4 regions of the Mesorhizobium sp. B3-1-6 genome follow, and region 4 is predicted to be linked to each of the others. Evidence: predicted binding sites of a transcription regulator. Region 4 holds the regulator's gene; each other region holds the start of a gene.
What was found. The regulator LexA, encoded in region 4, represses DNA repair genes until DNA is damaged. The targets are predictions, from matches to a motif close to TGTTCNNNNTGTGTTCNG.
Positions count from the first base shown of each region.

Region 1 (7,835 bases), on a different contig from region 4:
CGGCTACGGCTTCCTGTCGGAAAACCCCGATTTCGTCGATCAGGCGACGGCGGCAGGCCTTGTCTTCATCGGTCCTTCCGCCGCCTCGATCCGCGCCATGGGATTGAAGGACGCCGCCAAGCGGCTGATGGAAAAGGCCGGCGTGCCCGTGGTGCCGGGTTATCACGGCGAAGCGCAGGAAATCGTGCTGCTTGCGTCCAAGGCGCGCGAGATCGGCTACCCGGTGCTGATCAAGGCGCGCGCCGGCGGCGGCGGCAAGGGCATGCGGCGCGTCGACCATCCCGACGATTTCTCGGAGGCGCTTTCGAGCGCGCGTCGCGAGGCGAAGGCGGCGTTCGGCGACGATCGCGTGCTGGTGGAAAAATATGTCGACAAGCCGCGTCACATCGAAGTGCAGGTGTTCGGCGATAATTTCGGCAACGCCGTGCATCTTTTCGAACGCGACTGCTCGGCGCAGCGCCGCCACCAGAAGGTGATCGAGGAAGCGCCTGCCCCCGGCATGACGCCGGCGCTGCGCAAGGCGATGACGGAGGCGGCCGTGAAGGCCGCCAAGGCGATCAATTATTCGGGCGCCGGCACGATCGAGTTCATCGTCGACGCCTCTCAGGGGCTCAAGGCCGACGGCTTCTGGTTCATGGAGATGAACACCCGACTGCAGGTCGAGCATCCCGTCACCGAGATGGTCACCGGCATCGATCTCGTCGAATGGCAGCTTCGCGTCGCGTCCGGCGAAAAACTGCCGAAAACGCAGGGCGAGATCGCGCTTGCCGGCCACGCTTTCGAGGCGCGTCTCTATGCCGAGGACGCCGCGAAAGGGTTTTTGCCGGCGACCGGCACGCTGCATCATCTCAAGTTCCCCGACGCTGCCCCGGAAGGCGCCGCGATGCGCATCGAGACCGGCGTGCGCGCCGGCGATGCGATCTCGCCCTTCTACGACCCGATGATCGCCAAGCTGGTCGTGCACGGCGAGGACCGGGCCACGGCGCTCGGCGCGCTGCGCGATGCCCTCGCCCGGACCGAAGTCGCCGGCTCGACCGTCAACACTGCCTTCCTGGCGGCGCTCGCGGCCGACGCCGATTTCGCGGCCGGCGACGTCGATACCGGGCTGATCGGCCGGCATCAGGAGGCGCTCACCGCCATTCCCGGGCCAGGCGACGAGACGATCGCCGCGGCGGTGCTTGCCGCGATGGATGCCGGCACGCCGGGTCCCGCCGTCGATCCCTGGTCCACGCTTTCCGGCTATGCGCATTTCCACACGCTGTCGCGCCGCATTCGCCTGCGCCATGGCGAGGAGAACATCCTGGCCAGGGTTTCGGCACGGCCGGACGGCCGCTTCCAGGTGGCGCTGGAGGCACCGCATGATGCGGTGAACACGCACGACTTGCGGACCATGCCGCATGCCGCCCGCTGGCCCGGTCACGTCACCGTCTTCGAGGGCGCGGTCGGCTATACGTTCACGGTTCCCGATCCGCTTGCCAAGGCCGACGAGGCGGGTGCCGCCACAGCCAACCTGCGCGCGCCGATGCCGGGCCTGGTCAAGCTGGTGCGCGCCGCGGCGGGCGATGCCGTGATCAAGGGCCAGCCGCTCTTGATCCTCGAAGCCATGAAGATGGAGCATATGATCGCCGCCCCGCATGACGGCGTGATCGCCGAGATCGCGGCCGAGGGCGCACAGGTCAGCGACGGCACGGTGCTGGTCCGGTTCGCGGAGGACGGCCAGGGCTGAAGTGCTGAATTGCTGAATGGTAAATAGCTATGTCGGCGGGACAGCCCCGGCCTCGCCTGTACGTCAATGCCAGGACACAAACGAAAAATGGCCGGGACGAGCCCGGCCATTTCGTCGATTGCGGAACCAAATTACGGCTGGATCGGCGCGTATTTGCCGTCGTGCCACTGGTTGATGTCGTAGCTCGCGTTCTTCAGGTCGCCCTTCTCGTCGAAGACGACGTCGCCGACGACGGTGCTGATCGGCTTGCCGTCCTTGAGCGCCTCGGCGACCTTGGCCGGATCGTCGGTGCCGGCGCGCTTGACGCCTTCAGCCACGGCCTGGATCACCGCATAGGAGAACAGCGTGAAGCCTTCCGGCGTGAAGCCGCCGGCCTTGATCTTGGCGACGGCGTCCTTGGCTTCGGGCTTCGACTGCGGGTCCGACGGGAAGACGAACATGGTGCCTTCACCGGCCGGGCCGGCGACCTGCCAGAATTCCGGCGAAGCGATCGAGTCCGGCATGATCAGCTGGAACTTGACGTTCTGCTCGGCCGCCTGACGCAGGATCAAGCCCGCCTCCGGGTGATAGCCGCCGAAGTAGACAACGTCGGCCTTGAGTTCCTTCAGCTTGGTGACGAGGGCCGAATAGTCCTTCTCGCCGGCATTGATGCCTTCATAGTCGACTTCCTTGAGGCCGCCGGCATTCATCGTCGCCTTCACGGCATCGGCAACACCCTGGCCGTAGGCGCTCTTGTCGTGCAGGACGACAACGTTCTTGCCGGCGTATTTCTTGGCGATCCAAGGGCCGATGAAGGCGCCCTGCGCGTCGTCACGCGTGTAGAGGCGCATGATGGTCGGCCAGCCGGCCTTGGCCGCGGCATCGGTCAGCACCGGGTTGGACGAGGCGGGGCTCATCATCAGCGTGCCGGCTTCGGCATAGACGGCCGAGGCCGGAATGCTCGAGCCCGAGCAAGCATGACCGTCGACGAACTTGACGCCGTTGGCGACGATGCGGTTGGCGACCGAGACCGCCTGCTTCGGATCGCACTGGTCGTCCTCGATGTCGAGCTTGATCTGGGAGCCGTTGACGCCGCCAGCGGCATTGATCGCGTCAGCGGCAGCCTGCGCGCCCTGCTTGAACTGGTCACCGATGGTGGCGAGTTGGCCGGTCATCGGGCCGACCACCGAAATGGTGATGTCGTCGGCGAAGGCAACCGAGGCGCTCATCATCAGGCCAAATGCGGCCGCGCTCAAAATACCCAATTTTTTCATGACTATAAGAACTCCTCCACTTGCGCGCGCCGCTCCGGCCGCGCTTCTTCCACAGAGCCGGGACAATTTCACCCTTCGCCGAAACTGTCGAGAGCACAATGCGGAAGGTTTTGGTTCATTTGGGCGAGGATTTCTTGGGCCACACGCCTGATTACCAAGCGTAATGCAAAAAGCCGCGCCGGCCCTTGTCCCGGCCGGTCGCGGCTTTTTTTGCAATCGAGCTTCCCCGGCGCCCCCGCGCTTGAACCCGCTCGCTTCCCTGTTCTTGCGTGGCTTCGGTTGTCTCAACCTGCCGCGTTCTCGTTCTTCCTGACCGGCCGTCTTTTTGCGGCCTTGCCCCAATGAATTTCCGAGCGCTGCGCGCGCTGAGGATCAGTGCATCGTCATCCATTCGCGCGCTTCGCGCAGCGCCGTGGCGATCTCGACTTTCGACATGGTGGCCGACAGCTCCGAGCGCAGTTCGGCGGCGCGGGCCGAGCCCTTGATCGCGGCGATGTTGAACCATTTGTGGGCGGCAACGACATCGGTCTCGCAATCGCGGCCGGTCGCATACATCATTCCCAGTTCGAAAAGAATGTCGGCCTGGGCAGTTGCCCCCATGGCGCCGAAGCCGTCTTCAAGCATTTCAAAGCGTGCCATTTCAAATCCCCTGTCTGGCTCCCGAGAGCTGCCTCCTTTTCCCTTGGTATCCCTTGGGGCGGGGCGCTCTTTCGATGCTTTCGAGGATGACCGCTGGCCTTGAATCCGTCGTTAAATGGCTTGCTTAATTTGAGGAAAACAAAGCTAAAACAAGAGGTAAACGCGAAAAACTATTAAGCATGGGAATCCAGCGTTTCAGCCATTTTCCGTCAAATTCGATGAAAATTGCCGCGAGTGGAATCAAGACTTCGCTAACCACGGAAACCGAAGCGTTTTTCCGGGTCGCGTTTATTTTCAGTCATCCGCGCGGCGAAAATCCTTGCAACCTTCCGTGGCGGCACCGCTTTTGTTTTGGCGGGAGCTGGATTAGCTTCACCTTTGCGTAAGGGGCAGGAAGGCGGACCGGAGCCCGCCGCAACCCCATAGGGAGGAGGACAAGATGTTTCGAAAGATGAGCCTGGCCCTGGCGGCCACCTTGATCATGGCGGGCGCCGCATGGGCCGACCCGATCGAAGGCAGTTGGAAGACGCAATCCGGCGAGACGGCGACGATCGGCGGCGGCGGCTCGTTCTCCATCACGCTCAAGACCGGCAAATATGCCGGCAAGACGATCGGCTCGATGAAGGCGACCGGCGACAACAAATATGCCGGCAACATCACCGACCCGGCGAACGACAAGACCTATTCCGGCAAGGCGACGCTCACGGGCACGACGCTCAAGATGAGCGGCTGCGTGCTCGGCGGCCTGATCTGCAAGAGCCAGACCTGGCACAAGCTCTGATCGCCAGATTCCAGATCGTCCGAAACGGGGCCGAACGGCCCCGCTTTCTTTTGGAGCGGCAGCGCTCCGCCGGACCGGCGCTGCGCCACCGGCACCTGTTCAAGACCTCGTCAATCAATTTGAACCGCAGATGAATACCGGTCTCAGAACCGGTTCAGAGGCCGTCAGGCATTTTCTCCCGCATTGAAGGAGAGAGAAATGCTTGCCCGTCGCTTCACCCTCGTCTGCCTGCTGATGAGCCTGTTCGGCATGTTCTTCGCCATCCTGGTGGCGGAGGCTGGCCACCCTGTTCGCTCGTGGGAACGGCCGGTGCCTGCATTGTCGGCTTCGTGAACCAATTCAAGCGCTGAAACGACCAAGCTGGAAATCGAACCAAGCTGAAAACCGGGGACCACCAAAATGAACCGCATCGCCGATAATGCAATGAAGATCGTTCGGCTGCTGCCACGGGCGACGCTCATCCTGATGCTGCTCGCCGCCCCAGTGCTGGCCGTGCCGATGATGCGCGCCGACACCGGCAACAGGATCGAGGCACCGCCGCACAAGAACACCAGCGTAGGCTTCGTGCTGCTGATCAGCCTGCAGCGCGGATAAGGTGTGTCGATATTCAGGTGAGGCCGGCATGCGAAAGGCGGCTTCCTGCGCTTCCGGTGCTCACGTATCTTAAGTAGGCTCCGCTCCGGCCTTCGCCGGCCGAAGCCCTCATAAATGTCTCCGTCCTATGAAGGCTACGGCCGGCGTAGGCCGGTTCTCGGAATCCACCTTTCTCGACTCGGGCCTGACCTGAATCTCGTCACACCTTGAATCGGATGGATAACAAAAAATCTCCAGCTGGGTCGCGGTTCCTGTCCGCTCACCCCTCCCAACCGCTCTTCCAAATCTCTATATTGAGCCATGGAAAAGCGAATCTACCCCCAAGCCATCGAATCGGTCGTCATGCCGGAGCCTTTCGGCAAGCAGAGTTTCCACGACGCAAAAAAGGCCGTCGCGGCGCTGCAGACGCTCTACGACCGCAACACCAAATTCCTACGCGATTCCTTCGCCGCACTGGCGGCGGGCGGCGACGAGAGCAGGCGCTACCGGGCCTTCTATCCGCAGATCGGCGTCACCACGACCTCGTTCAGCCAGGTCGACTCGCGCCAGGCCTATGGCCATATGCCGACGCCCGGGCATTTCGCCACCACGATCACCCAGCCGCAACTGTTCGAGAATTATCTCATCGAGCAGTTGAGGCTCATCATGCGCAATCACGGCGTGACGGTCACGGTGTCGGAATCGACCACGCCAATCCCGCTGCATTTCGCCTTCCTGGAAGGCACCTATGTTGACGGCGCGGCCGCCGAGCGCATCAAGCGGCCGATCCGCGACCTGTTCGACGTGCCGGACCTCGACGGCACCGACGACCAGATCGCCAACGGCACGTTCGAGGTGGCGTTCGGCGAGCCGCGGCCGCTGGCGCCGTTCACCGCGCAGCGCATCGATTATTCGCTGCACCGCATGACGCATTACACGGCGACCAGCCCGCAGCATTTCCAGAATTTCGTGCTGTTCACCAATTACCAGTTCTACATCGACGAATTCGTGGCGCGGGCCCGCGAGCTGATGGCCAGTGGCGACAGCGGCTATGTCGAATTCATCGAACCCGGCAATGTCGTGACCCGGAACGGGGCAACAGAATCGGAAGGCACACCGCCGCAGCGCCTGCCGCAGATGCCGGCCTACCATCTGAAGAAGCCCGGCCATGGCGGCATCACCATGGTCAATATCGGCGTCGGCCCATCCAACGCCAAGACCATCACCGACCATATCGCGGTGCTGAGGCCGCATGCGTGGGTCATGCTCGGCCATTGCGCCGGCCTGCGCAACACGCAGGCGCTGGGCGACTATGTGCTGGCGCATGCCTATGTGCGCGAGGACCATGTGCTGGATGACGACCTGCCGGTCTGGGTGCCGATCCCGCCCCTGGCCGAAATCCAGGTGGCGCTGCAGGAAGCGGTCGCCGAGGTGACCGGTTTGTCGGGCTACGACCTCAAGCGCATCATGCGCACCGGCACCGTCGCCACCATCGACAACCGCAACTGGGAGCTGCGGGACCAGCGCGGGCCGGTGCAGCGCCTGTCGCAGTCGCGCGCCATCGCGCTCGACATGGAATCGGCCACCATCGCCGCCAACGGCTTCCGCTTCCGCGTGCCTTACGGGACGTTGCTGTGCGTTTCCGACAAGCCGCTGCATGGCGAGCTGAAGCTGCCCGGCATGGCGACCGAGTTCTACAAGCGGCAGGTGGCGCAGCATCTCACCATCGGCATCAAGGCGATGGAGAAACTGGCCGAGATGCCGATGGAGCGGTTGCATTCGCGCAAGCTGAGAAGCTTTTCGGAAACGGCGTTCCAGTAATCGCCAACTTTTGACCCGCGAGGCAATTCGTCGTCTTGCCCGGGCCGCAATTTGGCCGATAAGCGGTCCGAACGGATAGCCGGAGCGGTTGGAGCAAATGACGACGGGCGGCGCGCGCTTGAGCATGATGGCTCAGCTGACATTCCTGGCGATGATGGCATGCTCGGCCGCGCTGCTGGCTGGATTCTTCGGCGCGCTGCATCCGGCCTTCGATTCCTTCTCGCATTTCCGCATGCATCTGAGCGTGCTGACGGCCTTGCTCGCGCTGGCGCTGCTTGCCGGCCCCTACCGGCTGCAGGCGGTCGCCGCGCTGGTCTTCGCCATCGCCTGCTTCGCCACGACGACGAGCGCGCTGCCGAGATTGTCGACGCAGCAGGCGGTCGCAAAGCCGGCCGACAGGATCGTCTACAGCCTGCTGCAGATGAATCTGCGCTTCAACAATCCGACGCCTAAGAAGGTGCTGTCGCTGATCGGCCGGACCAATCCGGACGTCATCACGCTCGACGAAGTGTCCGGGATGTGGGCCACGGAGATCGGCTATATTGCCAGCGCCTATCCCTATCGGATCCTTTGCGACTATCCCAACGGCATATTCGGCGTCGCGTTGCTTTCGCGCCGTCCCTTCGCCGCCGGCACCGCGCCGCGTTGCGAGCCGCGCGGCGCGATGGCGACCGCCACGATCGATTTCGGCGGCATTCCGGTCAACGTCGCCGCGATCCATCTCAGCTGGCCGTGGCCGAAGGAGCAATACTGGCAGATCGGCGAACTGGCGGAACCGCTGGCCAGGCTCGGCGAGACCGCCATCATGGCCGGCGACTGCAACGCCGTGCCGTGGAGCGCGGCGGTGCGGCGGGTGGCGCGGCTCAGCGGCATGACGCTGATGCCGTCGGCCGGTCCGACCTGGATCCACCGGACGCTGCCCGACGTCCTGCGCCGCTATGCGGGCCTGCCGATCGACCAGGTTTTCAGCAAGGGCTGGGTGACGATCCTGTCGTCGGTCCGAATGGAGGACACCGGCTCCGACCATCTGCCTGTGCTGGTC
Region 1 covers NZ_VFTM01000007.1:164,897-172,731, reverse strand. The annotation lists gene FJ414_RS09095 (acetyl/propionyl/methylcrotonyl-CoA carboxylase subunit alpha) at 1-1,726, shown strand, start outside; gene FJ414_RS09090 (ABC transporter substrate-binding protein) at 1,858-2,979, opposite strand; gene FJ414_RS09085 (sel1 repeat family protein) at 3,352-3,618, opposite strand; gene FJ414_RS09080 (DUF2147 domain-containing protein) at 4,058-4,399, shown strand; gene FJ414_RS31980 (hypothetical protein) at 4,598-4,732, shown strand; gene FJ414_RS09075 (hypothetical protein) at 4,799-4,993, shown strand; gene FJ414_RS09070 (AMP nucleosidase) at 5,336-6,793, shown strand; gene FJ414_RS09065 (endonuclease/exonuclease/phosphatase family protein) at 6,918-7,835, shown strand, end outside.
Region 1: a site for LexA is predicted at 3,753-3,770, ahead of FJ414_RS09085 (sel1 repeat family protein). Genes of this name have one in related genera too.

Region 2 (7,835 bases), on a different contig from region 4:
CGTCGAAAGGCGCCATGCTCGGCCTCACCAAATCGCTGGCGCGCGAGCTTGGGCCGCATGGCATCAGGGTGAACGCCGTATCGCCGGGCGCGGTGGTCTCGGAGGCGGAAGAGCGCGTCTTCGGCGATCGGCTGAAGGAATACAATGACTGGATTCTCGCGAACCAGAGCCTGAAGAAGCGCATCGAGCCGGGCAACGTCGCCGATCTCGTGCTGTTCCTCGTCTCGCCTGCCTCCGACATGATCAGCGGCCAGAACATCGCCGTCGACGGCGGCTGGTGAGGGCTGGCATGGTTGAGCTTCGCGATGGCCGCGCGCGGCTCGTGCTCGCGCCCGACAAGGGTGGCGCGATCGCCCGTTATGATGCGCTTGTCGGCAGTGCGCGGGTTCCGCTTTTGCGGGCAGGGGACGGCGCCGGCGCGTCCGGTTGCCAACTCCTCGTGCCGTGGTCGAACCGCATCTCCGGCGGCGGCTTCACCTTCGACGGCCGCTTCCATGCCATCGGGCCGAATGTGCCCGGCGAAGCCTTTCCGATCCACGGCGACGGTTTCCAGAAGCCCTGGCGGCTTGCCCGCCATATCGACACCGAGGCCGAGCTGATGCTCGATGACGGCGCGATCGGTCCTTACCGCTACGCGGCCTCCGTTGTGTACTCGCTACACGACGGCGCTCTCGAGGCCCACCTTACGGTGGAGAACAGTGCCGGCATGCGCTTGCCCTATGGCCTCGGTTTCCATCCCTGGTTTCCACGCGGCGCCAGGACCACGCTGAAGGCGAAGGCAGGGCGGGTTTGGCTGGAGGATGAGCGCCATTTGCCAACGGGCGTCGCGCCGCTTGCTGAGCATCCGTGGTGGGATTTCTCGCGGCTCTCGCTTTTGCCGGCGGGTTGGGTAAACAACGCCTTTGTCGGCTGGGATCGTCGCGCTACCATCGTCCAGCCGGCGCAGGGGATTGTGCTTGAGCTGGCAGCCTCGCCCGAACTGGGCGTGTTCATCCTCTATTCCCCGTCGCATGATGCCGGCTTCTTCTGCTTCGAGCCGGTGTCGCACCCGGTCGATGCGCATCATGGCCAGGGGCTGACGGTGCTCGATGATGGGGCGACGATGAGTGTGACGATGCGGATGGATTGGGTGGAGGTGGGCGCAGGCCCCTTTACAACTCCTTCTCCGCCAGTTCCCTGAACCCGTCCGGCACCGAGCGCGCGCCTTCCAGCGCCACCGTCCCGTAGCCGACGGCCTCCTTGCCGAAGCGCTGCCGGATCTTGTCGATGGCGCGGTCTGCGCCGAAGCGCGCGAGACCTTTTCGGCTGCCGGGCCTGAGCTTCTCGTCCGCCAGGCCGAGCGGCAATTCGAGCTGCAGCTCGGCATGCTCCTCCAGATGCGAGACAGAGATGGCGAGCAGCGAGATGTCGCGCTCGCCCGGATGGGCGGCCAGCACGCCGCGCACCAGCTCTTCGGCGATCTCGGCCAGCATCGCGGTCGCCTGGATCGGCTGCTCGAGCGTAATCGAGCGGCTCACCGCGCGCATGTCGGCGAAGCGCACGCGCACCGTGACCGCGCGCCCGGGCCGGTCCTTGGCGCGCAAGCGGCTGGCGACACGGTCGGCCAGATGGAGCAGCGTCGGCACGAAGACGCGCGGCAGCGCCGGCTTCCTGCCCAGCGCCGATTGCGCGCCGGCCGAATGCGCGCGCCGATGCGTCTCGAGCTTGCGCGGGTCGCGGTTCCAGGCAAGCGCGGCAAGCTTCTGGCCGGCGGCATGGCCGATCAGCCGCTCCAGCGCCCCGCTATGCGTGCGCGCTAATTGCCCGATCGTCTCGACGCCGATTTCCGCGAGCCTGGCCTTGGTCGCGGGGCCGACGCCCCACATCAGCGTGACGGGCAAATCGTGCAGGAAGGCGAGCTCGGTGCCGGGCTCGACCACCACCAATCCGTCTGGCTTGGCGACCTGCGAGGCGATCTTGGCGAGATGTTTTGTCCGCGCCACGCCGATCGAGATCGGCAGGCCGAGCTCGATCTTCACCCGCGCGCGGATTTTTCGCGCGATCTCTTGCGGAGGGCCAAACAGATGCGTGCAGCCGGCGACATCGGCAAAGGCCTCGTCGATCGAGATGCGTTCGACCACCGGCGTGAAATCGTCGAGCACCTTGATCGCCGCATCGCCGAGACGCTGGTACTCGGAAAAATGGCCGCCGACGAAAATGAGCCGCGGGCAGAGCTCGCGCGCCTTGCGGCCGGACATGCCGCCGCGCACGCCGAAGACCTTGGCCTCATAGGAAGCCGCCAGCACCACGCCGCCGCCGACGGCGATCGGCTTGCCGCGCAATGACGGATCGAGCAATTGCTCGACGGAGGCGTAGAAGGCATCGAGATCGGCATGCAGGATGGTGGCGGCAGCGGCGTCCTTAGCGAGCATCCTGCGCTCCCGTCTGCAGCGCCCGCTTTGCCGCGGTGCAGTATTAGATTTCTCTGTTGGAAAAGGCTGATTTAGGGAACATAAAGAGAACAAAAGCAGTCTAGTGTCAAGGCCCCTATGAGCCTGCTTTCTGTGTCTTCATACAAATGAATGAGCCTGCCTCATTCATTCGAATGAGGCGGCGATCGCACCTGCGAACGGGATCAAGGTGACGTCGCCTTGATCCCGCAGCTTGGCTGGTGCAGCTTCATAGCCGCCCATCGGCTGGATCCGGCCTATGCTGGTTTGGCGTATTGCTCGGCGCTCAGCACCTCGATGCACTGGAAGGGCTGATTGCCTTCCACCCAGGCGTCATGGCCCGGCGGGATGGTATAGGACGTGCCGGCCTCGAAGGTCTTTTGCGTGCCATCGGTCATGCGCACGGTGATCGATCCGGACACGACGTAGCCGACATGCGAGACCTGGCAGCTGTCGGTCTTGACCACCGGCTTGACGCATTCGGACCATTTCCAGCCCGGCTGCATGTTCATTCGCGCCAGGGAATAGCCCGGCAGCCGGACGATTTCGACGCGCGTCTTGGCGGGCGCGCGGACCTCGTCGGGAGTGTTGTGCGATTTGGATTCGAGTTTTGTAACCTGCATTGCAGCTTCGGCCATGGTATCCCTCCATGCGTGAAGCGGCGCCTGACGTTGCGATCGTCGGCGACCGCGACGTTATTTATAAGCCTTATTATGAGTTATTGCTAATGTAATCGGAGCGAGCTCGGCCGGGCGCTTGGCGCGTCGTCGTGGAAGACGGATATGCCAAGCCCTCGGGCGACGGTCCGGGGCCATGCTCCGACCGAAGTCTCACCCGCCGAACGCAGAGGCCCGAGGTGCCGATTTCCGGGAAACAACAACGGCCCCATTTCATTGGCTAGCAAGCCGCCGGACAAAGTCCCTTCATCGGCGGTTGACGATGGGTGCCCGCCATTCCTGCGATATGGCGGGCATTCCTTTCGCCCTGGAAACTCTCTTGGAGTTGCTGGCCGTGCAACCCGGCAACGTGATCGCGAACCTGTTTGCCGCGCTGCTTTTGGCGGGATTGATCGGCGGCGTCTTCCTCCTCTTCGGAAGGCCGCTCTGGCCACAACGCCATGCCCAGATGGTGGTCCTTCTTCCGATCGACACGATGGCCACCAGATCGGTGCGCAAGGCCTGTGCCGAGCCATGCCTGCCTGCTCGCTTCGATCTCAAGCTTGCGCCAGTCAGGCCATCCGCCGAACGCAGGCGAGGGAACCAGTCCGCGCCTCGTACCGTTGATTGAGCGAAGGGATGGCGCAGGCGGAGGCCGCCATGCATAATTTCGAACTCATCGATCTTTTGTGCGTCATCGACGCATGTGCGAGCGACCTGTCTGCCGGGCGCCTGGTGCCGATGTCGAAGGCCGTCGAGGAATTTCGCGTCCTGACCGGCGATTTCGTCTCGTCGGATGCGGATGCGGCCAACGCCTTGACGCAGGTCGCGCTCGAGCGCGGCTGCGCGGTGCTCTTCGACGAGCAGGCGGGCGCGGATATCATAGGCGAGTTGTGATCTTCCCTAGAAGCAATTCCAGGAAAGGCGCGAGCGGTTTTCCGTCCGGAATTGCGTTCAAAGGGATGACGAGATTGGCGTTCATTTCGCCAGGGTGATCATCCGTCCCGCATACATAGCGCGGTTCCCAAGCTCGGCCGTGCAATCCGATTTAACGGCGGAGCTCCCCGTCATTGCGACAGTGTCGCCGACCAGCCGCAGGCAACTGCCCTCGGCGTTCATGTCCGAATTTCCGGCATAGGTGATGGCAGCGTCCGGGGCGTAGATGAAACCGCTCACCACCGAGCCGGATCCGCCGTTCAGCGTCAGCGCCTGGGTGTTGCCGCGCGCCTGGTAGATTGTGATGCCGGCGTAGGGGCCGCTGGCCGGCGGCGACAGGTTCACCTGCTCGTTGGCGTTGATGATGAGCTGCGAGTTCTCCATCAGGAAGATCGTCACGCCCTGGCCGCTCAGGCTGCCGTTGCCGCCTGGCTTTATGGTGACGTTGCGCATGATGTAGGTGCCCGGATTGAGGGTAATATTTCCCGACAGCGTCTTGTCGCAGTAGGTACCCGGCGAAAGCGTTATCGTCTTGCCGTTCGGCACGGGCAGGCAGAGCGTGTAGGGAGGCGGAACGACGTCGGCCAGCGGATCGAACGAGGCATACTGGTTTTCCTGCGGCGCGCCGCAGGAAAGGGTGGCGCTGGGCGGCGTCAACCCTTGCGTGCCGCCGACCGTCGAGACGCAGCCAGCGCTGACGATCGCCGAGCCACCCCGGCTGACGGCGTCGGCGGCATCCGAATTGGCCGCTATCACGCAACCGCTCATCGCTACATTGGTGGAGCCCTGCAGGCTGACCGCGCCGTCGGCATTCTGATCGAGCGCGAGCACACAGGCCTGCGCGCCGGGCTTGATCTTGACCGAGGCGGAGCGCGTCGCCGGCCAGGCCGGCATGCCGGGGACGAAGGCCGGTCGGCTGATGCTCGACGACACCGAAATGAAGTAGGCTCTCGGATCGCCGCTGGCCCCGGCCTGGAAGGCGGCGACGCTGCCCGCATATTCCTGCGCGTCGGCGGTGCTCATATTGGCCGCGAAGAAGGTCTGGCCGAGTTGCTGCACGTCGCTCGCCGACATGCTCGCCTGGTATTTCGTACCGATTGCAAGGTCGGCCGCGTCAAGCGAATTCTGCAACTGCGCGGCGTCGTCGCTGGTGCCGATCAAGTTGATGGACCCTACCAGGGCAAGCATCAGCGGCACCATGGCCACCGCGGTCGCGACCGCGAAGTTGCCGCGCCTCGAAGCCCAGAAACGTGCAAACATGGAAGTCCGCCCTCGTCGTATATTCGAGAGTGATAGGCACGCTGTCTCTACGGGCGATTTCCAAAAAAGATAAAATGCAGAAAGTGTTAAATTATATGGTTTTACTAATGGTTACACCTTAAGTCCGAGAGTTTTCTGGGCCTTAAGTCTTAGTGTGCACGGCGCAAGGCGGGGGTGGCGGCCCGATGCAGTCCTAACAGCGCAAGTCGAGCGAAATAATTAGGCATTCGTTCATATGACAATGATGACGTAACGGCTGGGATAGCTTGGGTGCGCTCGGCCATGGCCTTTTCAGGTCGGTTCATCAGAAATCTTTTTTCTGGACTAGTCTCTCGACGCTTTTGCGAAGGCAAGGGCGGCAATGTCGCGACCATCTTCGCGCTGACCCTGCCGGTCGTCATCGGCGGCGCCGGGCTCGGCGTCGAGACCTCCTATTGGTACTATTCGAGCCTGAAGCTGCAGGCGATCGCCGACGCGGCCGCCTATGCCGGCGCGTTGGAAAAGATCGCGGGGTCCGACACCGCCACCATCACCGCCGCCGCCACGACATCGGCCGCCTCGAACGGGCTGGGCGGCGGCACCATCGTCGTCAACACCCCGCCGGCGTCCGGGCCGAACACGGCCAAGAAGGCGGTCGAGGTGATCCTCAACCAGAACCTCGACCGCATGTTCACCTCCATCTTCACGCAGACCAAGGTGCCGGAGCAGGCGAGGGCGGTGGCACTGATCACCGATGCCTCCAAAGCTTGCGACATAGCTCTCAGTCTCACGGCTTCGCAGGCGTTGCTCTTCTCCGGCAACACCAACGCGAAGAAAATCGGCTGCGTTGACATGGCGAATTCGAACGCCTCCGACGCAATCAAGATCCAGGGCTCGGCGGCTGTCCAGACCGACTGTCTGATCACCGTCGGCGGCATGGTGCTGAACAATCCGCCAACGATGGTTTGCAAGTCTCCGATCACCCAAGCCCTGCCAGCGGCCGACCCGTTCGCCAGCTTGCCGGCTCCCGCGACCTCAAACCCATGCCAGAAGATCAACGGCAACAAGACGACGCAAACGATCCAGCCCGGGACCTACTGCAGCGGCATGAACCTCAACGGCAATATCACGCTTTCCCCCGGTGTCTACGTCGTCCAGGGCGACTTGAAGATCAATGCGGGTGCCGTCATCCAAGGCAGCGACGTCACGATCTTCATGGCCGGCAGCAACACCGTCAGCATGAACGGCAACGCCACCGTGACGCTGGCCGCCCCGACCACGGGCACCTATTCCGGCGTGCTGTTCTACGGCGACCGGACAGGGACGGCGGCGCAAAGCACTTTCAACGGCAACGCGACTTCGCTTTTGACCGGCGCAATCTATTTTCCCAGGCAGCAGGTCAATTACCTTGGCAATTTCTCGGGTAAGAACGGCTGCACCCAGGTTGTTGCCGACACCATTCAGTGGTCGGGCAACTCGACCATCAACCAGGACTGCTCGAGCCTCGGGATGAAGGACATCCCGGCCACCCAGTCGGTTGCGGTGGTCGAGTAGCGGCCATGCGGCTACGGGCAATCCGCTTCGGCAGAGACCGCGCCGGCATCGCCGCGGTGGAGCTCGCGCTGGTGATGCCGGTGCTGTGCGCCGCTCTTCTGGGCGTCTTGGACGGCTGGTCCTACGTCACCAGCTCGCTGGCGATGCGGGCCGGGGTGAAGACGGCCGCCAACCTTGTCATGGCAGGCGGCACCGACGACAGCGCCACCCAGGCCGCGGCGCTGGCGAGCTGGGAACACAAACCGGACGATGCGGCGATCGCGGTGAGCCGTGCCTACAAATGCGGAACGACCGTGGTCACCTCGACCACCATCTGCAGCGGGCCGAAAGTGCCCTCGGTCTTCGTCCAGATCCAGGCGTCGGGCACCTGGAAGCCGCCTTTCATCTTCGGCGTCTTCCCGCGCGACACGTCGATCGGTCATCTGCAGGTGGTCCGTGTCCGCTAAGCAAAGGCGTCAAGCATTTGTCGGCGACATCTCGGGTGGCGCCGGTCTCGAGTTCGCGCTGGTTGCGCCCTTCCTCATCATGCTGCTGTTCGGCATCTTCGCCTTTGGCTGGTCGATGAACAACATCTCCAGCGTACGCTATGCGCTTGAAGCCTCCGCGCGCTCCCTGCAGCTCAACAACACGCTGACGCAGGCCGACATACAGGCGGTCGCGACGCAGAAACTGCAGGCGCTGGGCCTGCAGAACGTGAACGTCACCATCACCACCGACCCGGCGAGCGGCGGCTTCCGCATGGCGCACGTCAACGCCAGCTACGCCTTCGTCATCAGCTTTCCTTATTTCAGCGATTATCCGATCAGCTATACCACCTCGGTGACCGTGCCGCTGGTCGGCGGCTAGAAGGTCGATCGCCGCCCGGTATCAAGCTAGAACATTAGCGATCTCTAAATCTCGTAAGTTTCGCGCCAGCCCGGAGTGCTAAACTAGAAATTTGCCTGTCATCCATATCGGAAGCGCAGCCATGACCTCTGTTGTTGGAAGCCAGCACGGCACCGGCTTGGTGCATCATCCGAGC
Region 2 covers NZ_VFTM01000013.1:4,483-12,317, reverse strand. The annotation lists partial or broken gene FJ414_RS13415 (SDR family oxidoreductase) at 1-281, shown strand, start outside; gene FJ414_RS13410 (aldose 1-epimerase) at 290-1,180, shown strand; gene dinB (DNA polymerase IV) at 1,152-2,411, opposite strand; gene FJ414_RS13400 (cupin domain-containing protein) at 2,687-3,067, opposite strand; gene FJ414_RS13395 (hypothetical protein) at 3,369-3,716, shown strand; gene FJ414_RS13390 (hypothetical protein) at 3,746-3,982, shown strand; gene FJ414_RS13385 (pilus assembly protein) at 4,064-5,281, opposite strand; gene FJ414_RS13380 (pilus assembly protein TadG-related protein) at 5,564-6,814, shown strand; gene FJ414_RS13375 (TadE/TadG family type IV pilus assembly protein) at 6,820-7,260, shown strand; gene FJ414_RS13370 (TadE/TadG family type IV pilus assembly protein) at 7,250-7,660, shown strand.
Region 2: a site for LexA is predicted at 2,486-2,503, ahead of dinB (DNA polymerase IV). Genes of this name have one in related genera too.

Region 3 (7,835 bases), on a different contig from region 4:
GCCTGCAGCGCCTCGCCCTGGTACTCGCTTTCGAACTTTCCGGCGCGGGCGTGGGTGTAGCCGAAGCGGCCGTAATAGACCGGATCGCCCAAAACCACGGCCAGCGTCTCGCCGGCTTCCTTGAGCCGCACATGCGCCTCGCGGATCAGCGCGCCGCCGATGCCGGTGCCGTGGAAGGAGGGCTCGACCGCCAGCGGCGCCAGCGCGACAGCGGCGAACTGCTTGGCGCCGTTCTGCACGAAAAGCCGCGAGAAAAGAATATGGCCGACGACCTGGCCGTCTTCCTCGGCAACCAGTTCGACGACGGCATCGCCGCCAGTGACAATCGCGTCGACCAGGCCGGCTTCCGCCTGCTGGCCAAAGGCATGTTCTTCGACGAGGCGGATCGCCTCGCGATCCCGCGGCGTCGCCGCGCGTATCGACATCATGCTCATGTGAGTTTCGTTCCTTTTTCGATCTTGGCTCCGCGCAAAAACTCCTGCGCGGCGGCAGGCCTTCCGCCCGCCCGTTGAACTTCGACCAGCCTGACCGCGCCCGACCCGCAGGCGACCGTCAGCCGGTCATCGAGAATTCCTCCCGACTCGCCGACGCCATCCGAGAGCGTCGAGCGAAGCAGTTTCAGCCGCTCCATGCGGCCGCCAATTTCGACCTCGCACCACGCGCCCGGAAAGGGCGAGAGGCCGCGAATGTGATTGTGGACTTCGCCAGAAGGCCGCGTCCAGTCTACGCGTGTCTCCGATTTATCGATCTTTCGGGCGTAGGTCACCCCTGCCGTCGCCTGTTGGGCAAATGTCAGACAATTTATCCCCAACTGGGCGAGCGCCTCAACCATCAGCGAAGCGCCCTGAACCATCAGGAGGTCGTGCAATTCGCCGGCCGTCATATCGGGTGCGATGGCGACTTTTTCAACCATTGCCACCGGCCCGGTGTCCAAACCTTCTTCCATGCGCATGATCATCATGCCGGTCTCCGCATCGCCGGCCATGATCGCGCGCTGGATGGGAGCAGCACCACGCCAGCGTGGCAAAAGCGAGGCGTGGCCGTTCAGACAGCCTAGCCTCGGCGTGTCCAAAACGGCTTTCGGCAACAGCAAACCGTAGGCGACGACGACCGCGAGATCGGCCCGCAAGGCGGCGAAGGCCTGCTGCTCGGCCTCGCCTTTCAGCGATGTCGGCGTGCGCATTTCGAGCCCCAGCCGCTCGGCCTCGCGCTGCACCGGCGAGGGCGTCAGCTCCAGCCCGCGCCGGCCGGCGGCACGCGGCGGCTGCGTGTAGACGGCCGCGATCTGGTGGCCGGCCTCGACGATGGCGCGCAAGGTCGGCACGGAAAAATCCGGCGTGCCCATGAAGATGACGCGAAGCGGCATGACGTCCTGCGATCCTGTTTCATGGCAGCTCCAGGTGCTCGCGCGGTCCAGACCGCCCCTAGCCCACCATCTTGCCCGGCACCTTGTCCTTGGCGAGCTTCTTGAACTTCCGCACCACCATGTCGCGCTTCAGCTTCGAGATGTGGTCGATGAACAGCACACCGTTGAGATGGTCGATCTCGTGCTGCAGGCAGGTGGCCATCAGGCCTTCCGCCTGCATCTCCTGCAGCTTGCCGTCGCGGTCGAGATACTTCACCCGCACCGAAGCCGGGCGCTCGACCTCGGCATAATAGTCTGGGATCGACAGGCAGCCCTCCTCATAGACGGAACGCTGGTCGGAACTTTCGAGCACTTCCGGATTGATGAAGACATGCGGCTCCGGCGGCTCGCCTTCCTTGGCGAGGTCGATGACCAGCAGCCGCCGCGGCTCGCCGACCTGGATCGCCGCAAGGCCGATGCCCGGCGCGTCATACATGGTGTCGAGCATGTCGTCGGCCAACTTGCGCAAATCGGCATCGACGCGCTCGACCGACTCGGAAACCTGGCGCAGCACAGGATCGGGAAGGATGATGAGAGGCTTGATCGACATGGCGTCTCACCTAAGACCTCGCTTGAAAAGCGTCAACCGGGGCATCTTTGGCTTGTTCACGTTTTGATCTGTGCCAGGAGGCCGAATCGGTTATGCTGGCCAAATGAACGACATGACCTCCATGCTTTCCGAGCCCATCGCGCGGCTTGGCGCCACGACCATCACGTTTGGCCAGGCGCTGGCTTTCGGCGCAGTCCTTCTGCTTGCGCTGTTCGTGGCGCTCGTGGTCGCCCTGTGGCGCGCGGCCGGGGCGCGCGCGATGGCGGCCGCCGAAGCCGCCGACCATGCCCGCGATGCCGAGGCGAGAATGGCCGACATTATGCAGGCGCAAGCCGAGATGCAGGGGCGCATGGGCGCGATCGCCGAAGTTTTTGGGGCGAGGCAGGCCGAGCTCACCCAGTCGCTCGGACAACGGCTCGACGCCATGACCGGGCGTCTCGGCCAGACCATGGCCGAGCAGACCAAGTCGACGCATGAGAGCCTGGCCAAGCTGCAGGAGCGGCTGGCGGTGATCGACACCGCGCAAGGCAACATCCAGTCCTTGGCCGGCCAGGTCGTGCAGTTGCAGGCGATCCTCTCCAACAAGCAGACGCGCGGCGCCTTCGGCCAGTCGCGCATGGAGGCGATCGTCGCCGATGGCCTGCCGCACGGCGCCTACGAGTTCCAGGCCAGTCTGAGCAATGGCAGCCGGCCCGATTGCCTGGTGCGGATGCCGAACGGCGCGCCGATGCTGGCCGTCGATGCCAAGTTCCCGCTCGAAGCCTGGAACGCCATCCGGGCCGCCGAGGGCGCCGACATGCAGAAGGCGGCGGCGCAGGCTTTTCGGCGCGACATCGAGATACATATCCGCGATATCGCCGAAAAATATCTGATCCAGGGCGAGACGCAGGACACCGCCTTCATGTTCGTGCCGTCGGAATCGGTATTCGCCGAGATCCACGAGAATTTCGAGGCGGTGGTGCAGAAGGCGCACCGCGCCCGCGTCGTCATCGTCTCGCCCTCGCTGCTGATGCTGTCGATCCAGGTCATCCAGTCGATCCTGAAGGACGCCCGCATGCGCGAGCAGGCGCATCTGATCCAGGGCGAGGTCATCCGGCTGATGGAGGATGTGGCGCGGGTCGACGAGCGGGTGCGCCGGCTGCAGACGCATTTCGGCCAGGCGACCAAGGACATCGACGACATCCTGGTCTCGACGTCGAAAGTGACCAAGCGCGGCCAGAAGATCGAGGCGCTGGAGTTTGCCGAGGGCGAGGCCGAGCCGCCGCGCAATGGGCCGGCCAAGGTCGAGGCCGGGGCGCGCGTGGCTGATTCCAAGACCGGCCAACTCAGGCTGCGAGTCGTCGAGGGAGACGAGTAGTCGCGGAAGATTCGGCCAATCGCCAAGGCTCGCGCCGGCGGGCCGATCCGATAGCGCTATTGCTCTTCCGTCGTCGCCATGCCCTCGAATTCCGGAAGCCAGCGCAGGGCCGACCGGTGCCATTTCTGCTGTCTGGGAACCAAGTCCTGACGCTGCCGCGCGGTCCCGACCCTGATCCCATAAACCTTCGGACCATCGCCGACCGACGTTGCATAAAGATGCGAGCCGCAGTCGGCACAAAAAGCCTGGGCGCGCCTGGCGCCGCTTGCCACGACCTTGATGTAGATCTTCGGCGCGCCCCTGGTGATCCGGTAGTCGCTTTCCGGCGCCGGAACGGTGACCCGAAAGGCCGTGCCGGTCAGCTGCTGGCAGTCGGTGCAGTGGCAGATCGAGGTCTTTTGCGGATCGACCTCCGCCTCATAGGCGATCGCGCCGCAATGACATCCGCCGTCGATCTTCATCAGCTTTCCTCCTCACGAAGTCCGTTGCGTTGAACCTAACTCTCGTCCGAAGCCTCGGCGATGGCCTCGCGCCGCTGCTCCCATGTGCCAGTCGTTTGCGGCTTGACGAAGAGCCTGGATATCTGCGGCATTTCCTGCTTCAGCCTCGCCTCCAGGCGCTCGACGCAGGCCTCGATCTCGGGCGCGGTGAGATGATCCTCGAATTCGATGCTCAAACCCGCGACGATTTCCTCCGGCCCGATATGGACGCTCAGGATTCCGTTCGCCCGCTGGACCGCCGGATCCTCCTGGACGATCGCCAGCACCTTCTTCTGCACTTCGGACGAGGCAGGTTCACCGAGCAGCAGGCCCTTGCTCTCGCGCGCCAGGAAGATAGCCGTGGCGCCCAGGATGATGGCGATGCCGATCGAGCCGACGCCGTCGAGCTCGGGGATTTCCAGAAGTTCGGCGGACAGGATGCCGGCGAAGGCGACGATAAGGCCAAGCAGCGCGGCGCTGTCCTCGAACAGCACCGTGTAGACGCTCGGATCCTTGCTCGATTGCACAGCCTGCAACCAGCCTTGCTTACCCTTCTGCTGCCGGAACTCCTTCAGCGCCACCAGCCATGAGCTGCCCTCGAAGACGAAGGAGAGGGCAAGCACGATGTAGTTGACCTTGGCATTGACGACCGGTTCGGGCGCCATGATGTGGATGACGCCCTCATAGAAGGAAACGCCGGCGCCGAGCGCGAACACCAGAAGCGCCACGATGAAGCTCCAGAAATAGAGCTCGCGTCCGTGGCCGAGCGGGTGGGTACGGTCGGGCGGCCGCGCGGCGCGGTGCATGCCGTAGAGCAGGAGCCCGCCATTGCCAGTGTCGACCAGCGAATGCACGCCTTCCGACAGCATGGAGGACGAACCGGTGAAGAACGCCGCCGCGAATTTGGTCAGCGCGATCGCCAAATTGCCGGCGAGCGCGGCATAGATCACTCGTCTTGACCCGCTATGTCCTGCCATTCGATCTCCCGGCGCGCCCGAGCATTGATGCCCGCCCAGGCGAAACTCCACAGACAATGCGCCAGGCAGTCCGAAGTTCAAGCCACCATAGCGCGCTCGAGCCAGCATGGCGTCGGGAAACCGGTTGACATCCGGCTGGACGGCTTCGCAAGCGAGGCGGGGCCTCTTGCGGTCCGGCATTTCTCTTGTTTCACTTGCACGTCCACAATCGGAGGAGCGAATCATGGCTAAAGGTGCGATGAAGGCGGGCAAGGAAGCCCGCAAGCCGAAGAAGGACGCCAAGAAGCCCGCTGCGGCCCCGGCTCCGAAGGCGCCGCCGGTCAAGGCGATGCGCATAAAGGAAAAGTAAGCGGCCGAAATTCGGTCGATCCGGCTCAATGCAGACTTTGAACCGGCGGCATGACAGTGCTGCCGGTGTTTTGTTGATCGGGAAACAGGCCACCCCATATCAAGGGCGAGGACGACCTCGCTTCCCCGAAAACCGGCCGGGACGACCCGCCACCAGGCATCTCAAGCGATGCCGGAATGACGGAGTGTCTTCGATGTCCTGGATTCTTCTTTTCTTCGCCGGCCTGTTCGAGATCGGCTGGGCGATCGGCCTCAAATATACCGACGGCTTCTCGAAGCCGCTGCCGACCCTTCTCACCATTCCCTCGATGATCGTCAGCCTCGGCCTGCTCGGGCTGGCGCTGAAGACCCTGCCCGTCGGCACGGCCTACGCGGTGTGGACCGGCATCGGCACCGTCGGCACGGCGCTGCTCGGCATCTGGCTGCTCGGCGAGCCCGCGACGATTGTCCGGCTCGCCTGTATCGGCCTGATCGTCTGCGGCATCGTCGGGCTGAAACTGGTCGCCTAAAAGCGCGTCGCGTCGAAACGGATTCACGCGACGCGCGTTGCTTGATACATGTCGTTGTCGCAAAACCGAGGTTACTTTGCGCGACATGCATTAGCCCGTTATCCGCAGCACAAACGCGTTCAGGGCCGCTTTCAGCGACCCTGAACCATTTTCCTGGAATTGCTTTAGCGGGCGGAGAAGCCCGGAGGCGTGCGGCCGACGCGTGCCTTGCGAGCGGCGTAGCGTGCGTCACGCTTGGCCTTGCGCGCGGCCTCATCGGCGAGTTCGAAAGCGATGCGCTCGGAGTCCTCGGCCTCGCGGCGCTTGGCCTCTTCGGCCGCCGCTGCTTCCGCCGCAAGACGCGCCGCTTCAGCAATCGCCTCGCGCTCGGCCTTCTGCGCCGCTTCGCGCGCCAGCTTTTCCTGCTTCAGCCTTGCCTTTTCCGCCTCGCGGATGGCGCGGGCCTCAAGGATAGCCTTGCGTTCGGCCTGGCGAGCCAGCACTGTCGGATCATCCGCCGCCGGTTTTGCCTTGAAGCGCTCGAGCAGCGCCTTCTTTGCCTCGTTCGCGGCATTGCGCCGCTCGAAAATGTCTTTTTCCCTGTAGATAGCCAAGTGCACTTCCCTGCAGTCTATTCGCGACGCTTACATACGCGTGAAAGCGGCAAGTTCAAGCGCCAAAACGGTATACCAGCCATGAAAAATCCGGGCTTGTTGCCGAAGGGATACGGCTCGGCAGCGCGCGATGCACTGTTCACAGATCGCACCTCTGGCGGGCAGAACGGTAGATGGCTACCTCTAGTGCCGACAAGCAACACCCATATGAACACCTCAGGATAAAAACCAGATGGAACTCGGTCTCTACACTTTCGCCGATGTCAACCCGGAGCCGGGTGTCGGCGCGATCGGCCCGCATGAGCGGCTGCGCAACCTCATCGAGGAAATCGAGCTGGCCGACCAGGTCGGCCTCGACGTGTTCGGCCTCGGCGAGCATCACCGCCCCGACTATGCCGCCTCGGCTCCGGTCGTGGCGCTGGCCGCGGCGGCCGAGCGCACGAAGCGCATCCGCCTGACCAGCGCGGTCACGGTGCTTTCCTCCGACGATCCGGTGCGCGTCTTCCAGCAATTCGCGACGCTCGACCTTCTGTCCGGCGGCCGCGCCGAGATCATGGCCGGGCGCGGCTCCTTCATCGAATCCTTCCCGCTGTTCGGCTACAATCTCGAGGACTATGACGAGCTCTTCGCCGAGAAGCTCGACCTGTTGCTCGCCATCCGCGACCAGGTGACAGTGACGTGGCAGGGCAAGCTGCGCGCGCCGATCAACGGCCGCGGCGTCTATCCGCGACCGTTACAGGAAAAACTACCGGTCTGGATCGCCATCGGCGGCACGCCGCAATCCGCCGCCCGCGCCGGCGTGCTCGGCCTGCCGCTGGCCCTGGCCATCATCGGCGGCGAGCCTGCGCGTTTCGCGCCGCTGTTCGATATCTATCGCGAGGCAGCGCGGCGCGCCGGCACCGACCCGGCAACGCTTGCCACCAGCATCAACGTGCACGGCTTCATCGCCCAGACGATCGAACAGGCCGCCGACGACTTCTATGGACCGCAGGCCGAAGTAATGAACCGCATCGGCCGCGAGCGTGGCTGGGGCCCAACCTCGCGCGCCCATTTCGACCAGGCGCGCGGACCCAACGGCGCGCTCTTCGTCGGCAATCCTGAAGCTGTGGCGGAAAAGATCGTCGCCCAGCACAAGATCTTCGGCAACGACCGCTTCCTGCTGCAGATGGCGATCGGCACCATGCCGCATGCCAAGATCATGAAGGCGATCGAGCTCTACGGCACCAAGGTCGCGCCGATCGTGCGCAAGGAAACGGCCAAGGCCGCGCCCGCCATCTTGGCGCCGGTCGCCTGAGCGGCAGTCGAAGCCGGTCTCCAGATGCTAGAGCAATTCCAGGAAACGTGTGAGCGGTTTTCCGTCCGGAATTGCGTAGAAACAAAGAGATAGAGCGGTTCGCCGTTTCCGTGAAACGGTGAAGCGCGCTAGGCCTCTGGATGCCCGGCGCCGACGGCCATCACTTCGGCATGGAGCGTCTCGGTTGCCTCATCGGCCGGGAACATGCACTCGACACGCGGTTCCTGGGCGGCGACGGTTTGCGGCTCGATCTGTCGTCGCGAAAGCCTGCCCCGTATTAGGCCAGGCCGGCGCGGCGGCTCAATTACACGTCATGTAATAGC
Region 3 covers NZ_VFTM01000003.1:184,154-191,988, forward strand. The annotation lists gene FJ414_RS05095 (N-acetyltransferase) at 1-434, opposite strand, end outside; gene fmt (methionyl-tRNA formyltransferase) at 431-1,366, opposite strand; gene def (peptide deformylase) at 1,425-1,955, opposite strand; gene FJ414_RS05110 (DNA recombination protein RmuC) at 2,059-3,312, shown strand; gene FJ414_RS05115 (GFA family protein) at 3,369-3,773, opposite strand; gene FJ414_RS05120 (cation diffusion facilitator family transporter) at 3,809-4,768, opposite strand; gene FJ414_RS31975 (hypothetical protein) at 4,992-5,117, shown strand; gene sugE (quaternary ammonium compound efflux SMR transporter SugE) at 5,311-5,625, shown strand; gene FJ414_RS05135 (DUF6481 family protein) at 5,790-6,218, opposite strand; gene FJ414_RS05140 (LLM class flavin-dependent oxidoreductase) at 6,451-7,512, shown strand.
Region 3: a site for LexA is predicted at 2,009-2,026, ahead of FJ414_RS05110 (DNA recombination protein RmuC). Genes of this name have one in related genera too.

Region 4 (7,835 bases):
CGACATAGAGTGGGGTAAAACCGAAGCGCATGGTCGACGGCGCCCGAAAATCACCGATCACGCCGCGTTCGATCAGGGCCCGCATGATCTGGTAGCCATGCTGGTGAATGAAGGAAATCTGGCTGCCGCGTTTGGCGCTGTCGCGGGTGCTTTCCAGCGTAAGATCGTAACCGCCGCACCGTACCTCGACGAGTTCGATGAACAGATCGGCCAGCGCGATGCTCTTCCTCCGCACCGTCGCCAGGTCAACGCCGTTCCAGATGTCGAGCGCGCCTTTCAGCGTCCGCATCGATAGGACCGGCTGCGTTCCGCACAGAAATCGGCGGATGCCGGTGCCTGGCGCATAGGCTTGCTCGAAGGCGAACGGCCGTGCATGGCTCCACCACCCGCTGAGCGGCTGCCGCACATCGGCAAGATGCCGCTCGGCCGCATAGATAAAGGCAGGAGAACCCGGCCCGCCATTGAGATATTTATAGGTGCAGCCGACGGCGAAATCGGCGCTTGCCCTGTCAAGTTCAACCGGCATGGCGCCCGCGCTGTGGCAGAGATCCCATACGATCAGCGCACCGGCGTCATGCGCCATGCGCGTAAGCGCCGCCATGTCGCGCAACTCGCCGGATTTGTAATTGACGTGGTTGACCAACACCACCGCCACGCGTTCGTCGATCAGTTCCTCGATGGTCGGCGCGTCCACGCCAGCCAGGCGCAGGACAGTGTTCTTTCCGGTCGAGGCCACCCCTTCGGCCATATAGATATCGGTCGGAAAACTGTCGCCCTCGGCAACGATCACGGTTCGGTCCGGCCGCATCGCCATCGCCGCGTGCAGCACTTTGTAGATGTTGATCGACGTGGTGTCGCAGACCACGGTCTGGCCCGGCGCCGCGCCGATCAGGCGCCCGAGCTGGTCGCCCAGCTCGACCGGCATGTCGAACCATCCGTCCTTGTTCCAGGCACGAATGAGGTCATGCGCCCACTCCTCGGCAGCTGCCTTGCGCAACTCGTCGAATGCGGCGTGCGAGGCCGCTCCCAACGAATTCCCGTCGAGGTAGATCACCCCCTCCGGCAGGACGAAGCGATCGCGCAGGGCGCGCAGCGGATCCGCTGCATCCATCGCCTCGACCTCGGCGAGATCAGGAATTCCCCCCATCATGCTGCCGCCTCCATTTCGGCATGGCGCTTCTCACGGTTGGCCAAGGGTGGTTGTCTCACCACCGTCCGTGCCACGGCAAGAACCTTCTGCGCTATGTTAGCTGGTCCATAGACGGCGAAGACCATGGATCGGAATCATTGCCGAAGTTGGCATTTTGGGTCCGTTTCGTTCACGGTGAAGCACGTTCGCGCAAGAGCCGAAGCGATCCCGCCCGCGCCTTTGTGATGGTGTTGGACCGCGCTTCAGCTTAAGGAGGGCCGCATAATCGAGCGGAATCAATGACACCGCTGACCTGACTCGGCCAGATATCCCTTGGATGCAACATTGTTTCCGAAGCCTCAACAAATTCACTAAACTTTAAACGGTTGCGGAACACAACTGGAACAGATAGTGTTTGTTCTGGGTTTGTTTTTCTGATTCCGGTTTCAGAACCCAAGGGGGCCGCCATGCTGACGCGCAAACAACATGAACTGCTGATGTTCATCCATGAACGCCTCAAGGAGAGCGGGATTCCACCGTCTTTCGACGAGATGAAGGAAGCGCTCGACCTCGCCTCCAAATCGGGCATCCATCGGCTGATCACGGCGCTGGAAGAACGCGGCTTCATTCGCCGGCTGCCGAACCGGGCGCGCGCGCTTGAAGTGCTGCGGCTGCCCGACTCGATCGCGCCTGGCCTGAATGCCGCGAGAAAGTTTTCGCCGAGCGTCATCCAGGGCGGCCAGGGCAATCTCGGCCGTCAGGTCAAGCCGGCGGCGCCCTCGCGCACGCCGACACCCAGCAATGACGACGACGCTGTTTCGGCCGTGTCCATTCCGGTGATGGGCCGCATCGCCGCCGGCGTGCCGATAGACGCCATCCAGCACCAGACGCATTCGATCTCGGTGCCGCCGGACATGATCATGGGCGGCGAGCATTATGCGCTTGAGGTCAAGGGCGACTCGATGATCGAGGCCGGTATCTTCGACGGCGATACCGTCATAATCCGCAACGCCAATACGGCAAGTCCCGGCGAGATCGTGGTGGCGCTGGTCGACGACGAGGAAGCGACCCTGAAGCGGTTTCGTCGCAAGGGTGCCTCGATCGCGCTCGAGGCCGCCAACCCGGCGTACGAGACCCGGATCTTCGGACCGGACCGGGTCAAGGTTCAGGGTAAGCTCGTCGGACTAATCCGCCGTTACTGAGCAGAACCGCGCGGCGGTCTTCGCCGGAACTGCGTGCCATCTATTCTGTAGGCTGCGGCGCGACCGCCGGCTTTTCCGGTCGTTGATAGGGCGGCAGCCCCCTCGCCTCACGCGCGTATTTCCGCTGCTCGTGCCAGGGCCGGTACGGTTCTTCGACCGCGTAGCGAACGGTTGGCCGGGCGGTTGCCGATTGCGGATCGAAGAAGATGGCGGCGCTGCCGTCGCGTGCCAGCTGCCGCTTGGTGACGACAAGCACGCGCGGATCGCGGCATGGGTTGTAGGCCGTGGCGTCGTCGATGACGATGAGGTCGGCGAAACCGCAAGCAGGCCGGGCGCTGGCGCGATTCTCGGCGAGCGCGACGATGGCGCCGGAAGGATGCCGGCCGATGCAGAGGTCGCCAGTGCAATAGAAGGGCGAGCCGGGCGGCAGGTCGACGGGATCGGCGATGTCGAGGGCGTCTTTAGCGAACGTCTCCGGCGGTACGATCTCCTCGGCTTTCAGCGCCCGTTTCCAGTTGTCGATGGTGAAGTCGTTGGAGCGCGCGCGGTTGATGGCAAGCTCGCCGCCGCCGATCGGCATCGCCACCAGATGCGCATCCTCCGAGACAAGCACATCCGGGGCGCGGACATGCGGAATGGCCAGCAGCGCGGCGAGCGCGAAGGGTACGGCGGCAAGCCTCAGCCAGGTGGTGGCCATCGTCGCGATGACCAGCGCGACCGTCGCCAGCAGCACCGACTGGATCGAGATCAGCCCGACGGCGTCTACCGGTGAGCGCTCGGAAATCCATGCAGAAATGGCGATCATCGCCGTCAGGCCTTTACCCATGACAAAGAGGAAGGGACCGTCCAAGCCGAAGGGCATGGCCAGCGCGCTCAACACGGCGAACGGCATGACGATCAGTGAGACGATCGGCATGACCGCCAGATTTGCCAGCAGGCTGAGCGGCGACACCCGCTGGAAGTGCCAGATCGCAAACAACAATGTCGCGCTGCCCGCGATAAGCGACGTCACGGCGGCACCACCCACTCCAATCGCCAGTTTTCGCGATAGGAAGCCGAGGAACGAACGCTTTGCCGGCGGCGCGGTCGTTTTGCCGGCGCGATAGTCGGCAAAACCGGCATAGGCGCCGACCAGGGCGGCGGTGGCGGCGAAGGACATCTGGAAGCTCGGGCCGACCACTTCGTGCGGCGAGACAAGGATAACGGCGATGGCCGAGATCGCCAGGTTGCGCATGGTGAGCGCCGCGCGGTCGAAGAGCACGGCGGCGAGCATTACGGCCAGCATGATGAAGCTTCGCTCGGCCGCCACCACGATGCCGGAGATCACGAGGTAGGCGGCGATCGAGAGCAGCGCGATTGCGGCGGCATATTTCTTTACCGGCCGGCGCGACGAGAAATCCGGAAACAGCGCGAAGGCGCCGCGCAAAAGGACCATGATCGTGCCGGCGACCAGCGCCATATGCAGGCCTGAGATCGAGATGATGTGGTAGATGCCGGTTCGCCGCATCGACTCGTTGATCGCCTCCGGAATGCCGGCACGAACGCCGACGATCAGCGCCGCTGCGATCTCGCCTTCGGACCCGCCGATGGCGCTCCTGATGTGATCGGCGATTCCTTCGCGCGCGTTTTCCACTGCCGATGCGATGCGCGCGCCAAACGGCGCCTCCACCGGCGCAATCAGCTTTGGATCACCCAGGAAAAAGCCGCTGCCGCCAATGCCGGCAAAATAGCTGTCGAAGGAAAAGTCGTAGCTGTCCGGCCGAACCGGACCGGTCGGCGGCAGCAGCTTGGCATAGCCGGTCAGCATCGACCCGGCTGTCATGCCGGACGGGATCCTGCGGGCCGACAACCTGACGCGGTCCGGCGCATAGCGCAGCTTCGGACGTTCCGTGGAAATCAAGTCGATGGTCAGCCGGACACGGCCATTGGCCATCGCCTCGGCGGTGACGAGGCGGCCCGTCAGCCGTGTCTGGATTTCCGAACCCAGCATCGGGGTTGCCATCCGCCAGGTCTCGACCTTGGCCGCGAGAAAGCCCAAGGCGCAGAAAAACGCCGCCATGAAGACAAGGTGCGTTCTGTGCCGGGAATGCGAGACCGCCGCGCAGACCGCCATCAGGGCCACTGCCGCAAGCGGCCTGTAGAGATCCGGCTCAGCGCTCAGCGAGAAGTAATAGATGACGCCGGCGGCCAAAAACACCGGCACCAGCAGGAAGCCGATGCCGCGGTCGAGCTCAGTGGCGGCAGCGGTGCCGATGCTTCGGCGCAGTGCGGGAAGCGAGGCGCGGCCAAGCTGTTTGCGGATTCGGCCGACGCTCGCCGTTGGCGAGACCGGCTGTATTGCACCGTCACCGGGTGGCATAAACTCGGTAGGTGCCCGCGGCTCCGGAAGCGAAACCGGCGCTCCCTCTTCGGGCGCGGCATGGGCAAACATCAGGCGTTCGCTGACGCCAGCTGTCGTTCCCCCGCCCTCCTCCGCGCCCCGGCCACGTCCAGCCATCGGGTCTGCCCCTTGCGCCCCAGACCGCCTATGCTACATGAACGCCGGTCGCGTGGAAGTCCGCGCGAAACATGCATTTTTTCAGTGCTTCCTCGAGAGTTCCATGTCCGACAAGGTCGTCACCCGTTTTGCCCCCTCGCCCACAGGCTACCTGCATATTGGCGGGGCGCGTACGGCGCTGTTCAACTGGCTCTATGCCAGGCACACCGGCGGCACGATGCTGCTGCGCATCGAGGATACCGATCGCGAACGGTCCACCGAAGCTGCCACCGCCGCCATTCTCGACGGGCTGACCTGGCTTGGCCTCTCCTGGGACGGCGAGGCCGTCTCGCAGTTCGAGCGCGCGCCGCGTCATCGCGAGGTGGCCGAGGAGCTCGTGCGCATGGGCAAGGCCTATTACGCCTATGAGACGCCGGCTGAGCTCGAGGCGATGCGCGAGGCGGCCCGCGCCAAGGGTCTGCCGCCGCGCTACAACGGCCAGTGGCGCGACCGCGGCCCCTCCGAGGCGCCGGCAGGCGTCAAGGGTGCGATCCGCATCAAGGCGCCGACCGAAGGCGTGACGATCGTCAACGACCGCGTGCAGGGCGAGGTGCGCTTCCCGAACAAGGATCTCGACGACTTCATCATCCTGCGTTCCGACGGCGTCCCGACCTACATGCATGCCGTCGTCGTCGACGATCACGACATGGGCGTCACCCACATCATCCGCGGCGACGATCACCTGACCAACGCCGCGCGCCAGACGGTGATCTACGATGCCATGGGCTGGGATGTGCCGTCGATGTCGCACATCCCGCTGATCCACGGCGCCGACGGCGCCAAGCTGTCGAAGCGGCACGGCGCGCTCGGCGTCGAAGCCTATCGCGCCATGGGTTATCTGCCCGAGGCTCTGCTCAACTATCTGGCCAGGCTCGGCTGGAGCCATGGCGACGACGAGGTGATGTCGGTCAAGGACATGGTCGCGTGGTTCGACATCGGCGACGTCAACAAGGGCGCGGCGCGCTTCGACTTCGCCAAGCTCGAGGCGCTGAACGGCGTCCATATGCGCAAGATGGATGACCTGGCGCTGTTCGCCATCTTCGTCGCCACCTTGCCCTATATCGAAGGCGGCCCGACGCTCGCGGCAAAGCTCGACGACAGGCGCAAGGCGCAACTGCTTGCCGCCATGCCCGGTCTCAAGGAGCGGGCCAAAACCCTGGTCGAGCTGGTCGACGGAGCGGCGTTTCTGTTCGCCGAGCGGCCGTTGCCGCTGGATGAGAAGGCGGCCGGCTTGCTCAACGCGGATGCGCGCGCGATTCTGCGCGGCGCGCATGGCGCATTGTCTGCCGTCGAGGGCGACTGGAGCGCCGCCTCGGCCGAGGCTTCGATCCGCGACTTTGCGCAGGCCGGTGGGCACAAGCTCGGCGCCGTGGCACAGCCGCTTCGGGCCGCGCTGACCGGCCGCAGCACCTCGCCCGGCGTGTTCGACGTGCTTGCCGTGTTGGGTCGCCAGGAAAGCCTGGCGAGGATTGGAGATCAAATCGATTAGCAGCGAACTGGCCCAAGAAGATTGGCATTGAAAGGTGTGTTTCGCAGTGCAACATTAGGCTTGGCCCAATCTGGCACGCACCTCCTAAAATGCGATGGCAAGTTCGCGCATTCCGGTGATTTCGACGTGTCGTTTGCAGGAATTGCCTTGCCGGCGTGAGGAACATAAAGGAGTTTGCAATGAGCGAAGCTGCGACAAAACTGGAACCGAGCGGCAAGGCGCATGAGTCGACCGCCAGGCTCGAACTCGCCGGCAAGACCCATGAATTCAAGGTGCGAAGCGGGTCGACCGGGCCTGACGTGATCGATATCGGCGCGCTCTACAGCACGACCGGCGCCTTCACCTACGACCCCGGCTTCACCTCCACGGCAAGCTGCGAGTCGGCAATCACCTTCATCGACGGCGACGCCGGCATCCTGCTGCATCGCGGCTATCCGATCGACCAGCTTGCCGAACATGGCGACTTCCTCGAGGTCTGCTACCTCCTGCTCTACGGTGAACTCCCGACCAAGGCGCAGAAGGAGGACTTCGACTATCGCGTGACGCGCCACACGATGGTGCACGAGCAGATGTCGCGCTTCTTCACCGGCTTCCGCCGCGATGCGCATCCGATGGCCGTCATGTGCGGCGTGGTCGGCGCGCTATCGGCCTTCTATCACGACTCCACCGACATCTCGGATCCTTACCAGCGCATGGTCGCCTCGATGCGCCTGATCGCCAAGATGCCGACGATCGCGGCGATGGCCTATAAATACCACATCGGCCAGCCGTTCATATACCCGAAGAACGAGCTGAACTTCGCCGCCAACTTCCTGCACATGTGCTTTGCCGTGCCGTGCGAGGAATACAAGATCAATCCGGTGCTGGCGCGCGCCATGGAGCGCATCTTCATCCTGCACGCCGACCACGAGCAGAACGCCTCGACCTCGACCGTCCGCCTCGCCGGCTCCTCGGGCGCCAACCCGTTCGCCTGCATCGCCGCCGGCATTGCCTGCCTGTGGGGTCCGGCGCATGGCGGGGCCAACGAAGCAGCGCTCAACATGCTGGGCGAGATCGGCCATGTCGACCACATCCCGGAATTCATCGCCCGCGCCAAGGACAAGAACGATCCGTTCCGGCTGATGGGCTTTGGCCACCGCGTCTACAAGAACTACGATCCGCGCGCCAAGATCATGCAGAAGACGGCGCATGAGGTGCTGGGCGAACTCGGCATCAAGGACGATCCGTTGCTCGACATCGCCATGGAGCTGGAAAAGATCGCGCTGACCGACGCCTACTTCATCGAAAAGAAGCTCTACCCGAATGTCGACTTCTACTCCGGCATCACGCTAAAGGCGTTAGGATTCCCCACCACCATGTTCACCGTGCTGTTCGCCGTTGCCCGCACCGTCGGCTGGATCGCGCAGTGGAAGGAAATGATCGAGGATCCGCACCAGAAGATCGGCCGCCCGCGCCAGCTCTACACCGGCGCCACGGAAC
Region 4 covers NZ_VFTM01000005.1:70,636-78,470, forward strand. The annotation lists gene kynU (kynureninase) at 1-1,147, opposite strand, end outside; gene lexA (transcriptional repressor LexA) at 1,597-2,331, shown strand; gene FJ414_RS06835 (ComEC/Rec2 family competence protein) at 2,372-4,828, opposite strand; gene gltX (glutamate--tRNA ligase) at 4,932-6,356, shown strand; gene gltA (citrate synthase) at 6,536-7,835, shown strand, end outside.